Prochlorococcus marinus XMU1411: one gene and its partners. The protein of the gene in region 1 binds, or shares a complex with, the protein of each later gene. Links are inferred from orthologs where the notes say so. Each region holds a gene or a part of one and is shown in the gene's direction. Other genes may lie near its edges. The genes, in order: HA145_RS01575, nuoH and HA145_RS00950.

The links.
Region 2: the proteins of HA145_RS01575 (region 1) and nuoH are in contact, whole or in part, in a crystal structure (PDB 6Y11), measured with the Thermus thermophilus proteins. The link is inferred for Prochlorococcus marinus XMU1411 from one-to-one orthologs. Residues at the interface, in WP_096411117.1 of Thermus thermophilus: Arg16, Glu17, Gly18, Leu24, Leu27, Val28, Trp30, Gly31, Arg32, Asn34, Ser35, Trp37, Thr54, Asp55, Ala56, Asp59, Ala61, Arg62, Phe63, Gly64, Glu66, Val67, Phe68, Arg69, Ala70, Ser71, Arg73, Gln74, Ala75, Asp76; in WP_096411122.1 of Thermus thermophilus: Arg36, Val44, Arg45, Met46, Gly47, Pro48, Asn49, Arg50, Val51, Leu57, Gln58, Ala61, Asp62, Ile64, Lys65, Ile67, Phe68, Lys69, Glu70, Ile72, Val74, Glu223, Ala224, Glu225, His233, Thr234, Glu235, Tyr236, Ser237, Trp241.
Region 3: the proteins of HA145_RS01575 (region 1) and HA145_RS00950 are in contact, whole or in part, in a cryo-EM structure (PDB 6KHJ), measured with the Thermosynechococcus vestitus proteins. The link is inferred for Prochlorococcus marinus XMU1411 from one-to-one orthologs. Residues at the interface, in WP_011056552.1 of Thermosynechococcus vestitus: Leu46, Met47, Tyr48, Thr50, Ala51, Cys52, Phe54, Ile55, Glu56, Ala58, Ala59, Ile61, Gly62, Ser63, Arg64, Phe65, Asn76, Pro78, Thr89, Thr91, Lys93, Met94, Ala97, Leu101, Met123, Phe124, Ser126, Asp127, Ser128, Tyr129; in WP_011057128.1 of Thermosynechococcus vestitus: Pro17, His18, His19, Pro20, Ser21, Met22, Val25, Arg27, Met29, Thr31, Ile38, Asp39, Cys40, Glu41, Pro42, Val43, Ile44, Gly45, Tyr46, Leu47, His48, Arg49, Gly50, Met51, Lys53, Ile54, Asn57, Arg58, Pro65, Tyr66.

What each region holds. Positions count from the first base shown.
Region 1 is NZ_JAAORI010000002.1:212,487-215,542, reverse strand. What follows is about bases 1-2,896. They hold HA145_RS01575 (NADH dehydrogenase subunit K), read left to right. Parts: upstream 1-1,021; coding sequence 1,022-1,771; downstream 1,772-2,896. Other genes in these bases: HA145_RS01565 (gluconeogenesis factor YvcK family protein), read right to left, coding at 2,298-2,896; HA145_RS01570 (NAD(P)H-quinone oxidoreductase subunit J), read left to right, coding at 1,771-2,301; HA145_RS01580 (NAD(P)H-quinone oxidoreductase subunit 3), read left to right, coding at 669-1,031; HA145_RS01585 (rubredoxin), read right to left, coding at 163-591; HA145_RS01590 (photosynthesis system II assembly factor Ycf48), read right to left, coding at 1-153. Also shown: more of HA145_RS01565, read right to left, coding at 2,897-3,056. UniProt on the Escherichia coli protein: NDH-1 shuttles electrons from NADH, via FMN and iron-sulfur (Fe-S) centers, to quinones in the respiratory chain. The immediate electron acceptor for the enzyme in this species is ubiquinone.
Region 2 is NZ_JAAORI010000002.1:84,618-87,571, reverse strand. The notes cover bases 67-2,860. They hold nuoH (NADH-quinone oxidoreductase subunit NuoH), read left to right. Parts: upstream 67-801; coding sequence 802-1,920; downstream 1,921-2,860. Other genes in these bases: HA145_RS00880 (NADH-quinone oxidoreductase subunit J), read left to right, coding at 2,628-2,860; ndhI (NAD(P)H-quinone oxidoreductase subunit I), read left to right, coding at 1,988-2,614; HA145_RS00895 (citrate synthase), read left to right, coding at 67-725. Outside these bases: more of HA145_RS00895, read left to right, coding at 1-66; more of HA145_RS00880, read left to right, coding at 2,861-2,954. UniProt on the Escherichia coli protein: NDH-1 shuttles electrons from NADH, via FMN and iron-sulfur (Fe-S) centers, to quinones in the respiratory chain. The immediate electron acceptor for the enzyme in this species is believed to be ubiquinone.
Region 3 is NZ_JAAORI010000002.1:95,824-98,774, forward strand. What follows is about bases 1-2,791. They hold HA145_RS00950 (NAD(P)H-quinone oxidoreductase subunit H), read left to right. Parts: upstream 1-697; coding sequence 698-1,885; downstream 1,886-2,791. Other genes in these bases: rsmH (16S rRNA (cytosine(1402)-N(4))-methyltransferase RsmH), read right to left, coding at 1-659; HA145_RS00955 (acyl-CoA thioesterase), read left to right, coding at 1,895-2,347; HA145_RS00960 (AMP-binding protein), read right to left, coding at 2,351-2,791. In the rest of the region: more of HA145_RS00960, read right to left, coding at 2,792-2,951.

The sequences.
Region 1 (3,056 bases):
AACATCTAAAGCATTAGACTGGTCCTCAAACTTAATTGTTTTCCAAGGGCTGCTATCACTCATCTTTACTCCTGTAGATGAACAACTGCTCAATACAAAACAAAGAAGAACTGATAAAAGAAGATTGGGAATAATAGTAATAATTTTTTTCATTTGTATATATTAATGCAAAGAGTACAAAGAAAGGAACATAGCAGCAGCGAACGCTAGCCCTCCAAAGATCAATATGTTTTTTTGTCCAGGAGGTAAACTATTAAAGCCAAACCCATAAACTAAATTTTCTTCAAAACCACTTGGTTTAGATTTAGGACCTATATCCTTATAAAAATTTTTACCAGCTCGACAAACAGGGCAAGCGAAAGTATTACCATCCAACTCTGAAAAAGGAGTATTTTTAGGTATGTTTAATTTTTTATTTCCTTCAGACGGATCATAAATATATCCACAACTTCTACATTCGAATCTATTTTGTTCTAGATTAGGGGTAGGTTGTTCAACATTTACTCCTGAGGAATTTTCAGAAAGTTTTTCTTTCTCAAAGTTCTCAACTATTTTGTTTTCCTCAGAGGCTGGTTGAATGTTTTCACTCACGGCTTATTATTGTTCTTTAAGAACTTTAAAAGATTTTGCTTAATTAAGCGACTTTTATTCAAAATTAATTTTTTAAGATGTTTTTATTAACTGGCTATGAATACTTTTTAGGTTTCCTTCTAATTGCCGCAGCTGTTCCAGTATTAGCTCTAGTTACTAATCTCATCGTTGCCCCAAAAGGGAGAACAGGTGAAAGAAAACTTACATATGAATCTGGAATGGAGCCTATTGGAGGAGCATGGATTCAATTTAATATTCGTTATTACATGTTTGCATTGGTTTTCGTTATATTTGATGTTGAGACAGTATTCCTTTATCCTTGGGCTGTTGCCTTCAATAGATTAGGCTTATTAGCTTTTATTGAGGCTTTAATCTTCATTGCAATACTTGTTATTGCCCTGGCATATGCATGGAGAAAAGGCGCTTTAGAATGGAGTTAAAAAAATTGAATCCACAATTATCACCAAAAGCAATAAGAGAAATTCGAGAAGGGACTTGCAACCCTCTTGGTGCACCCCAAGTTACTACAGATTTAAGCGAAAACGTTATATTGACAAGCTTAGATGATCTTCATAATTGGGCTAGGTTAAGCAGTCTATGGCCCCTTCTTTATGGAACAGCTTGTTGTTTTATAGAATTTGCTGCCTTAATCGGATCTAGATTTGATTTTGACAGATTTGGATTAGTACCTAGAAGCTCGCCAAGGCAAGCAGATTTGATAATAGTTGCAGGGACAGTAACAATGAAGATGGCACCAGCGCTTGTAAGACTTTATGAGCAGATGCCTGAACCAAAGTATGTTATTGCTATGGGTGCCTGCACAATCACAGGGGGAATGTTCAGTGCAGATTCTACAACTGCTGTAAGAGGTGTTGATAAATTGATACCAGTTGATTTATACCTCCCAGGATGTCCGCCAAGACCAGAAGCAATTTTTGATGCTGTAATTAAATTAAGAAAAAAAGTTGGTAATGAATCAATTTTAGAGCGTACAAAAACAGAACAAACTCACAGATACATTACATCAGATCACGAAATGAACCTTGTTTTTTCAGAAAATACAGGTGAATATCTAAACAAAACTTCAGCTAACGTAATATCCCCCTCCAAAAAAGAAAAAATAACCGAATTCCCTGAAAACAGCGAAAAAACTGAAATTATTAATTCTGTAGAAGATTAATGGAAAAAGACGGTATAGCCACATCCTCAGATACTTCAATAGAGAAAGAAGGATTTATAAGCCAATCTTTGTCTAAAGATGGAATTCCAAATCAATCTTTATCTGATGATCACATAGGAATTGAAAACATTTCTGTGGAACCTAGCAAATTATATGAAGCGGTATCGGCGTTAAGAAATTATGGTTTCAACTATCTTCAATGTCAAGGTGGCTATGATGAAGGACCGGGGAAAAATCTTGTTAGTTTCTATCATTTTATAACTGTTGATGACTTACAAAAAATCGAAAAAATTAAAGAAGTTAGATTAAAAGTTTTCTTAAAAAGAGATTCTGATTTATCAATCCCTAGTTTGTATGAAATTTTTAAAGGAAGTGATTGGCAAGAAAGAGAAACATATGACATGTATGGAATAAATTTTATAAATCATCCAAATCCCAAAAGACTATTAATGCCGGAAGACTGGAGAGGATGGCCATTGCGAAAAGACTATATTCAGCCTGATTTTTATGAACTTCAAGATGCATATTAATTTAGTTTTTTTAATTTGCGGTACATAAATATAACTGCTCTTGCTAATCTCCTAGGATCATGTCTAAGAGTTGGGGTTATTCTTTTTGAATATAATGGTGCTTGTAAGACATAATATCCCTCAGATAATAATCTTTCTTTATTACATTGGACTGGTTCCGCCCCTCTACTTTCGTAATAATCTACCAATGGAGACTTTTCAAATTGGACTTGAGATAAAATTGCATTAAAAATTCGAGTATTAACTCCAAAATTTGATAGTTGTTTTTCTATTGATTTGACATGTTGATAAACATTAAGTCCATCTGTCTCGCCAGGCTGAGTCATCAAATTACTTATGTAAATTTTAGGGGCATTACTTTGCAATAAAGCATCTACTATCTCTGGCACTAACAAGTTAGGTAACAAAGAGGTGAATAGACTTCCTGGCCCAAGAACAATCAAATCAGCTTCTTTTATAGATTCGATAGCACTTGGAAGAGCAGAAGGATTTTCTGGTAGGTAACCAATCCTTGAAATTAATTTTTTAGAATTGCTTATCTTGCTTTCTCCAAAAATTTTTTCACCATCCTCTAATTCGGCCCATAACATAACATCAACATCTGTTGCTGGTAAAACTTGACCTTGTACAGCCAAAACCTTACTTGAGGCCTGAACTGCTTTTTCTAAACTACCTGTAATTGTTGTTAAAGCTGACAAGAATAGATTCCCAAAACTATGTCCCTCCAGACCACTTCCTCCAGAAAATCTATATTG
Region 2 (2,954 bases), 130 kb from region 1 along the record:
AGCTTATTCGAAAAGGACAAGATCCAATTCAACCTAGAGATGATTTAACTTACTCATCAAATTTTCTTTACATGCTGACTGAAAAAGAACAAGATCCTATAGCTGCAAAAGTTTTTGATAGGTGTTTAATCTTACATGCCGAACATAGTTTAAACGCAAGTACATTTAGCGCAAGAGTGACTGCAAGTACTCTTACAGACCCTTATGCTGTCATCGCCTCTGCTGTAGGAACCCTGGCAGGCCCACTGCATGGAGGAGCAAATGAGGATGTAATTGCAATGTTAGAAGAGATTAAAACCCCAGAAAATGCAGGGTCTTTTTTAGATAATGCAATAAAAAATAAAAGTAAGATAATGGGCTTCGGTCACAGAGAATATAAAGTTAAAGATCCAAGAGCAATAATTCTTCAAAAACTGGCAGAAGAGCTTTTTATTAGATTTGGAGCAGATGAAATGTATGAAGTCGCCAAATCACTTGAGACAGAGGCAATACCAAGACTTGGACCTAAGGGTATATTCCCTAACGTGGACTTTTATTCTGGTCTTGTTTATAGAAAACTTGGTATTCCTCGTGATTTATTTACTCCAATTTTTGCCATATCTAGAGTGGCTGGTTGGTTAGCTCATTGGAGAGAGCAACTTGGAGCAAATAGAATTTTCAGACCATCGCAAATCTACACAGGTTCAAAACCAAGAGATTGGATCAGCCTAGAAAATAGAGAATAATATTTCCAGCTTTTCAAAAAAAAACACACATATTGTTTGTGAAGAGTTAATCTATTAAGTAAATAACAAAAAAATTTTGGAATACGGATTAGATCTCGAATATAGTTTTAATGAATTCTTAAAAGGTTTTGGCCTTTCCAGTGAAATCGCTCATATAATTTGGCTCCCTATACCTATGCTTTTGGTTTTGGTAGCGGCAGTTGTTGGCGTTTTAGTAACAGTTTGGCTTGAAAGAAAAATATCTGCTGCTGCTCAACAAAGAATAGGGCCCGAATATGCAGGAGCGCTTGGCGTACTCCAACCAATTGCAGATGGTCTTAAGTTGCTTGTCAAAGAGGATATTATTCCTGCTAAAGCAGATGGAATTCTCTTCACTGCAGGACCTATATTAGTTCTTGTACCAGTGATTCTCTCATGGCTAATTGTTCCTTTTGGACAAAATCTTTTAATAAGTAACGTTGGTATTGGAATTTTCCTATGGATCGCTTTAAGCAGTATCCAGCCAATTGGGCTTCTTATGAGCGGATATGCATCAAATAATAAGTATTCATTATTAGGAGGTTTAAGAGCAGCGGCTCAATCAATAAGTTATGAAATACCCTTAGCTTTATCTGTATTGGCTATCGTACTAATGACAAATTCTCTAAGTACTATTGACATTGTCAATCAGCAAAGTGGTGCTGGAATACTAAGCTGGAATATATGGAGACAACCAGTTGGTTTCATAATCTTTTGGATTTGTGCACTAGCAGAATGTGAGAGACTTCCATTTGACTTACCTGAAGCTGAAGAAGAATTAGTTGCAGGATATCAAACTGAATATGCTGGAATGAAATTCGCATTGTTCTACCTTGGTAGTTACATTAATTTAATTCTTTCAGCATTATTGGTATCAATACTTTATTTAGGAGGATGGGGTTTTCCTATTCCAGTTGAATTAATAGCTAAGTTTCTTAATTTGCCAATCAATGCTCCCTTAATTCAGGTCTTCACTGCATCAATAGGCATCGTAATGACTGTTTTAAAAGCATATCTTTTAGTTTTCATTGCAATATTATTACGTTGGACAACTCCAAGGGTAAGAATAGATCAACTTTTAGATCTAGGATGGAAGTTTCTCCTTCCAATTTCTCTTGCTAATCTTTTGATAACTGCAGGATTAAAACTTGCTTTTCCTCAGTTCTTTGGTGGTTAATTTAAGTAAAAATACTTAAATTTAAAATTATTCCACTAAAATAAAATAACTAAGTAAATTCTTCAAAATGAACAATTTCCTTCAACAAATAAACAGTTATATCAAAGAAGCATTTAATGCTGGTAAATATTTATACAATGGTATATCTGTAACTTTTGATCATCTTCGAAGAAGACCTGTTACTGTTCAATATCCATATGAAAAATTAATACCTTCTGAAAGATATAGAGGAAGAATACATTATGAATTCGATAAATGTATTGCTTGTGAAGTTTGTGTGAGAGTATGTCCAATAAATCTACCAGTAGTTGATTGGGTAATGAATAAAGAAACCAAAAAAAAGGAACTGAGAAATTATTCAATAGATTTTGGAGTTTGTATATTTTGCGGAAATTGTGTTGAATATTGTCCAACTAATTGTCTTTCAATGACCGAAGAATATGAATTAGCTACTTTCGATAGACACAATCTAAATTTCGATAATGTCGCTCTTGGTAGACTTCCTACAAACGTCACAACTGATCCATCAGTCAAACCTCTAAGAGAACTTGCCTATCTCCCTAAAGGTGTCATGGATCCTCATGAAATCCCAGCTTCAGATTCTAGAGTTGGTAAATTACCTGAAGAAGTTTATGATTGGATGAAACCTGAATCCAATGAAAATAATGATAAAGTTTCTAATCCAACTAATTAATTCCCATTAATTTATGTCCATCGCAATAACAACTCAATTTATTTGTTTTACAGTTCTATCTTTAGTTGTCATTATTGGAGCTCTTGGTGTTGTATTGCTCGAAAGTATTGTTTATTCAGCCTTTCTACTTGGGGGAGTGTTCATGAGTGTAGCAGGATTATATCTTCTCTTAAATGCAAGTTTTGTTGCTGCAGCGCAAGTTTTAGTTTATGTGGGTGCAGTTAATGTATTAATAATTTTTGCAATCATGCTAGTTAACAAGAAAGAAGATTTAAAACCTATCAATGACATTAAATCTAGGAGAATCATATCAACATCGATATGTTTAACCCTACTAAGC
Region 3 (2,951 bases), 120 kb from region 1 along the record:
GCAATTCTTAGTGCTTGAAATGTTCTTGTTGCTGGGTGTATTTTTTTATATCTTTGTTTTGGTGGAAAGCAGCCTGCAATGGAATAAGCTAACTCTTTTGTCCCAGAATATTTCCCATTTTCCTTCAAATCCATTTTTATTTTCCTTGCAATCTTTCTTGATAATCTCTCATCTCCATATTTATAAATTAGGTTAGCTAGATCTTTTTCATTTAAATCCTCAATTAATTTCTCTGCATCAACCTCAATAAGAGGATTCATGCGCATATCAAGTGGACCATCTTTTTGGAAACTGAATCCTCTTTTAGGGTTATCAATCTGGTTACTATTTACTCCAAGATCTGCAATTACAAAAGAAACTTTTTCTTTTGGTACAAAATCTGCAAAATTTGAAGCCCTTATATCAATCCTATTTTTAAATTCATCAAGTTTTTTTGATGCTGATATTCTCGCGTATGGATCTTGATCAAGTCCAATTATATTTAAATCCGAATATTTTCTCAATAAATGATAAGAGTGCCCGCCTCCGCCTAAAGTTGCGTCTATTCCTTTAAGTTGGTTGTTATGGATTAATGGGTAATGCTCTAATGAGGTCATAATCTCATCTGTCATAACTGATTTATGATTGAAAAAAGATGAATCAGATAGGTCAGTTTGCATAACTTTCGACTAAGATTTATTTAGAAGTTAAATTTCGAATGGCTCAGCTAGAGACTAGAACAGAACCAATGGTGGTCAATTTTGGCCCTCACCATCCCTCAATGCATGGGGTTTTAAGATTAGTTGTAACTCTTGATGGTGAGAATGTCATTGATTGTGAGCCAGTAATTGGATATTTACATAGAGGAATGGAAAAGATAGCTGAAAATAGGACAAATGTAATGTATGTCCCTTATGTAAGCAGAATGGATTATGCAGCAGGAATGTTTTATGAAGCTATTGTAGTAAATGCTCCTGAAAGATTAGCTAATATTCCAGTTCCTAAAAGAGCTAGTTACATCAGAGTTCTAATGCTGGAACTCAATCGTATTGCTAATCATCTTTTGTGGCTCGGTCCCTTTTTAGCAGACGTAGGAGCTCAAACTCCATTTTTCTATATTTTTAGAGAAAGAGAAATGATATATGATCTCTGGGAAGCTGCTACTGGACAGAGGCTGATAAATAATAATTTCTTTAGGATAGGTGGTGTCGCATGTGATCTTCCATACGGATGGTTAGAAAAATGTATAGACTTTTGTGACTGGTTTGGACCTAAGATTGATGAATATGAAAAATTAATTACAAATAATCCAATTTTTAGAAAAAGAATTGAAGGTCTGGGAACAATACAAAGAGACCAGGCAATTAATTGGTCTTTGTCTGGGCCAATGCTTAGAGCTTCTGGAGTTTCTTGGGATTTAAGGAAAGTCGATAGTTATGAATGTTATGACGATTTTGATTGGCAGATTGCTTCAGAAAAAGAAGGAGATTGTTATGCGAGATATCGAGTAAGAGTTGAAGAGATGAGACAATCACTAAGTATCATTCGCCAAGCTTGTAAAATGATTCCAGGAGGTCCAACAGAAAATTTGGAAGCTCAAAGAATGGCGACTGAAGATAAAAAAAGTGAAATATTTGGTTTGGACTATCAATATGTAGCTAAGAAGGTTGCTCCAACTTTTAAAATTCCTAACGGAGAATTGTATACAAGATTAGAGTCTGGTAAAGGAGAAATAGGTGTATTCATTCAAGGAAATAATGAAGTTACCCCATGGAGATTTAAAATCAGAGCAGCTGATTTAAATAATCTCCAAATATTGCCGCATATTCTTAAAGGTGCCAAAATCGCCGATATTATGGCAATTCTTGGCTCAATAGATGTCATTATGGGATCTGTTGATAGATAAGTTCTTTAAATGAAACCCGCTGACTGGTTGATATTGCAGAAGAAGGTAAGATTCGGTGATTGTGATTCTGCAGGTGTAATTCATTTTCATAACTTATTAAAATGGTCGCACGAAGCTTGGGAAGAGAGTATCGAAATTTATGGGATTCCATATCAAGATATTTTCCCAGATTTTTCTATACGTAAAAGTCAAATTATTTTTCCCATAATAAACTGTGAAGCAAACTTTCTTGCGCCTATAAAAATTGGAGATTTCTTAAAAGTAAAAATTGCCCCTCATAAAATTAATACACATTTGTTCCAAGTAAATAGCTTTTTTATAAAAAATGGAAATAAAGTAGCAGAAGGAAAAATAATACATTGTTCTTTAGATGTTGATTCAAGAAATAAAATAGAACTTCCCGATCAGTTAGAAAGATGGATAGAGGCGTCAAATGTAAGCTCAAATTTAAAAGAATGCTAATTATTATTTTTTAAATTTATAGTTTATTTTTTCTGCACTGGTATTTTTTTTAACAATCCACTTTTCAGGTTTTTCATGTTTAGGCCAACTTTGAGAAAATTTTTTTAATAAATTTAATGAATTTTTAATTTTTTTATAATTTATAAGTTCTGTAAATTCAACAATTATTTTAATTTTATTTCCCCATAATTTGTCTGATACTTTTGAAATATTGAATTTATTAATTGGGATATTTTCTTTAATAATGAAATCATTTAATCGAGATTCAATTACTTCTGGGAAAACGATTTCTCCTCCTGAATTAAAAGCGTTATCACTTCTTCCAAGAAAGTTTAAATATAAAGAATTATTGATTTGATTAATTTCACCTAAATCACCGGTTTGCCACCACCCATTTTTATTTTTGAAATTTTCAGTTTTTGAAGAGTCTATTATTTCGATTCCAATTCTGGCTGATTTTATCTCGATTAATCCTTTTGCGTTAATTCTGATTTTTGTATCAGGTAGTATTTCTCCAACATTTTTAAAACCCATTAAGAATTCTTTTGGTTTTAAACTCGTAACCATGGCTGCTGTTTCAGTTGAGCCGTAACAAGGTGCTAAT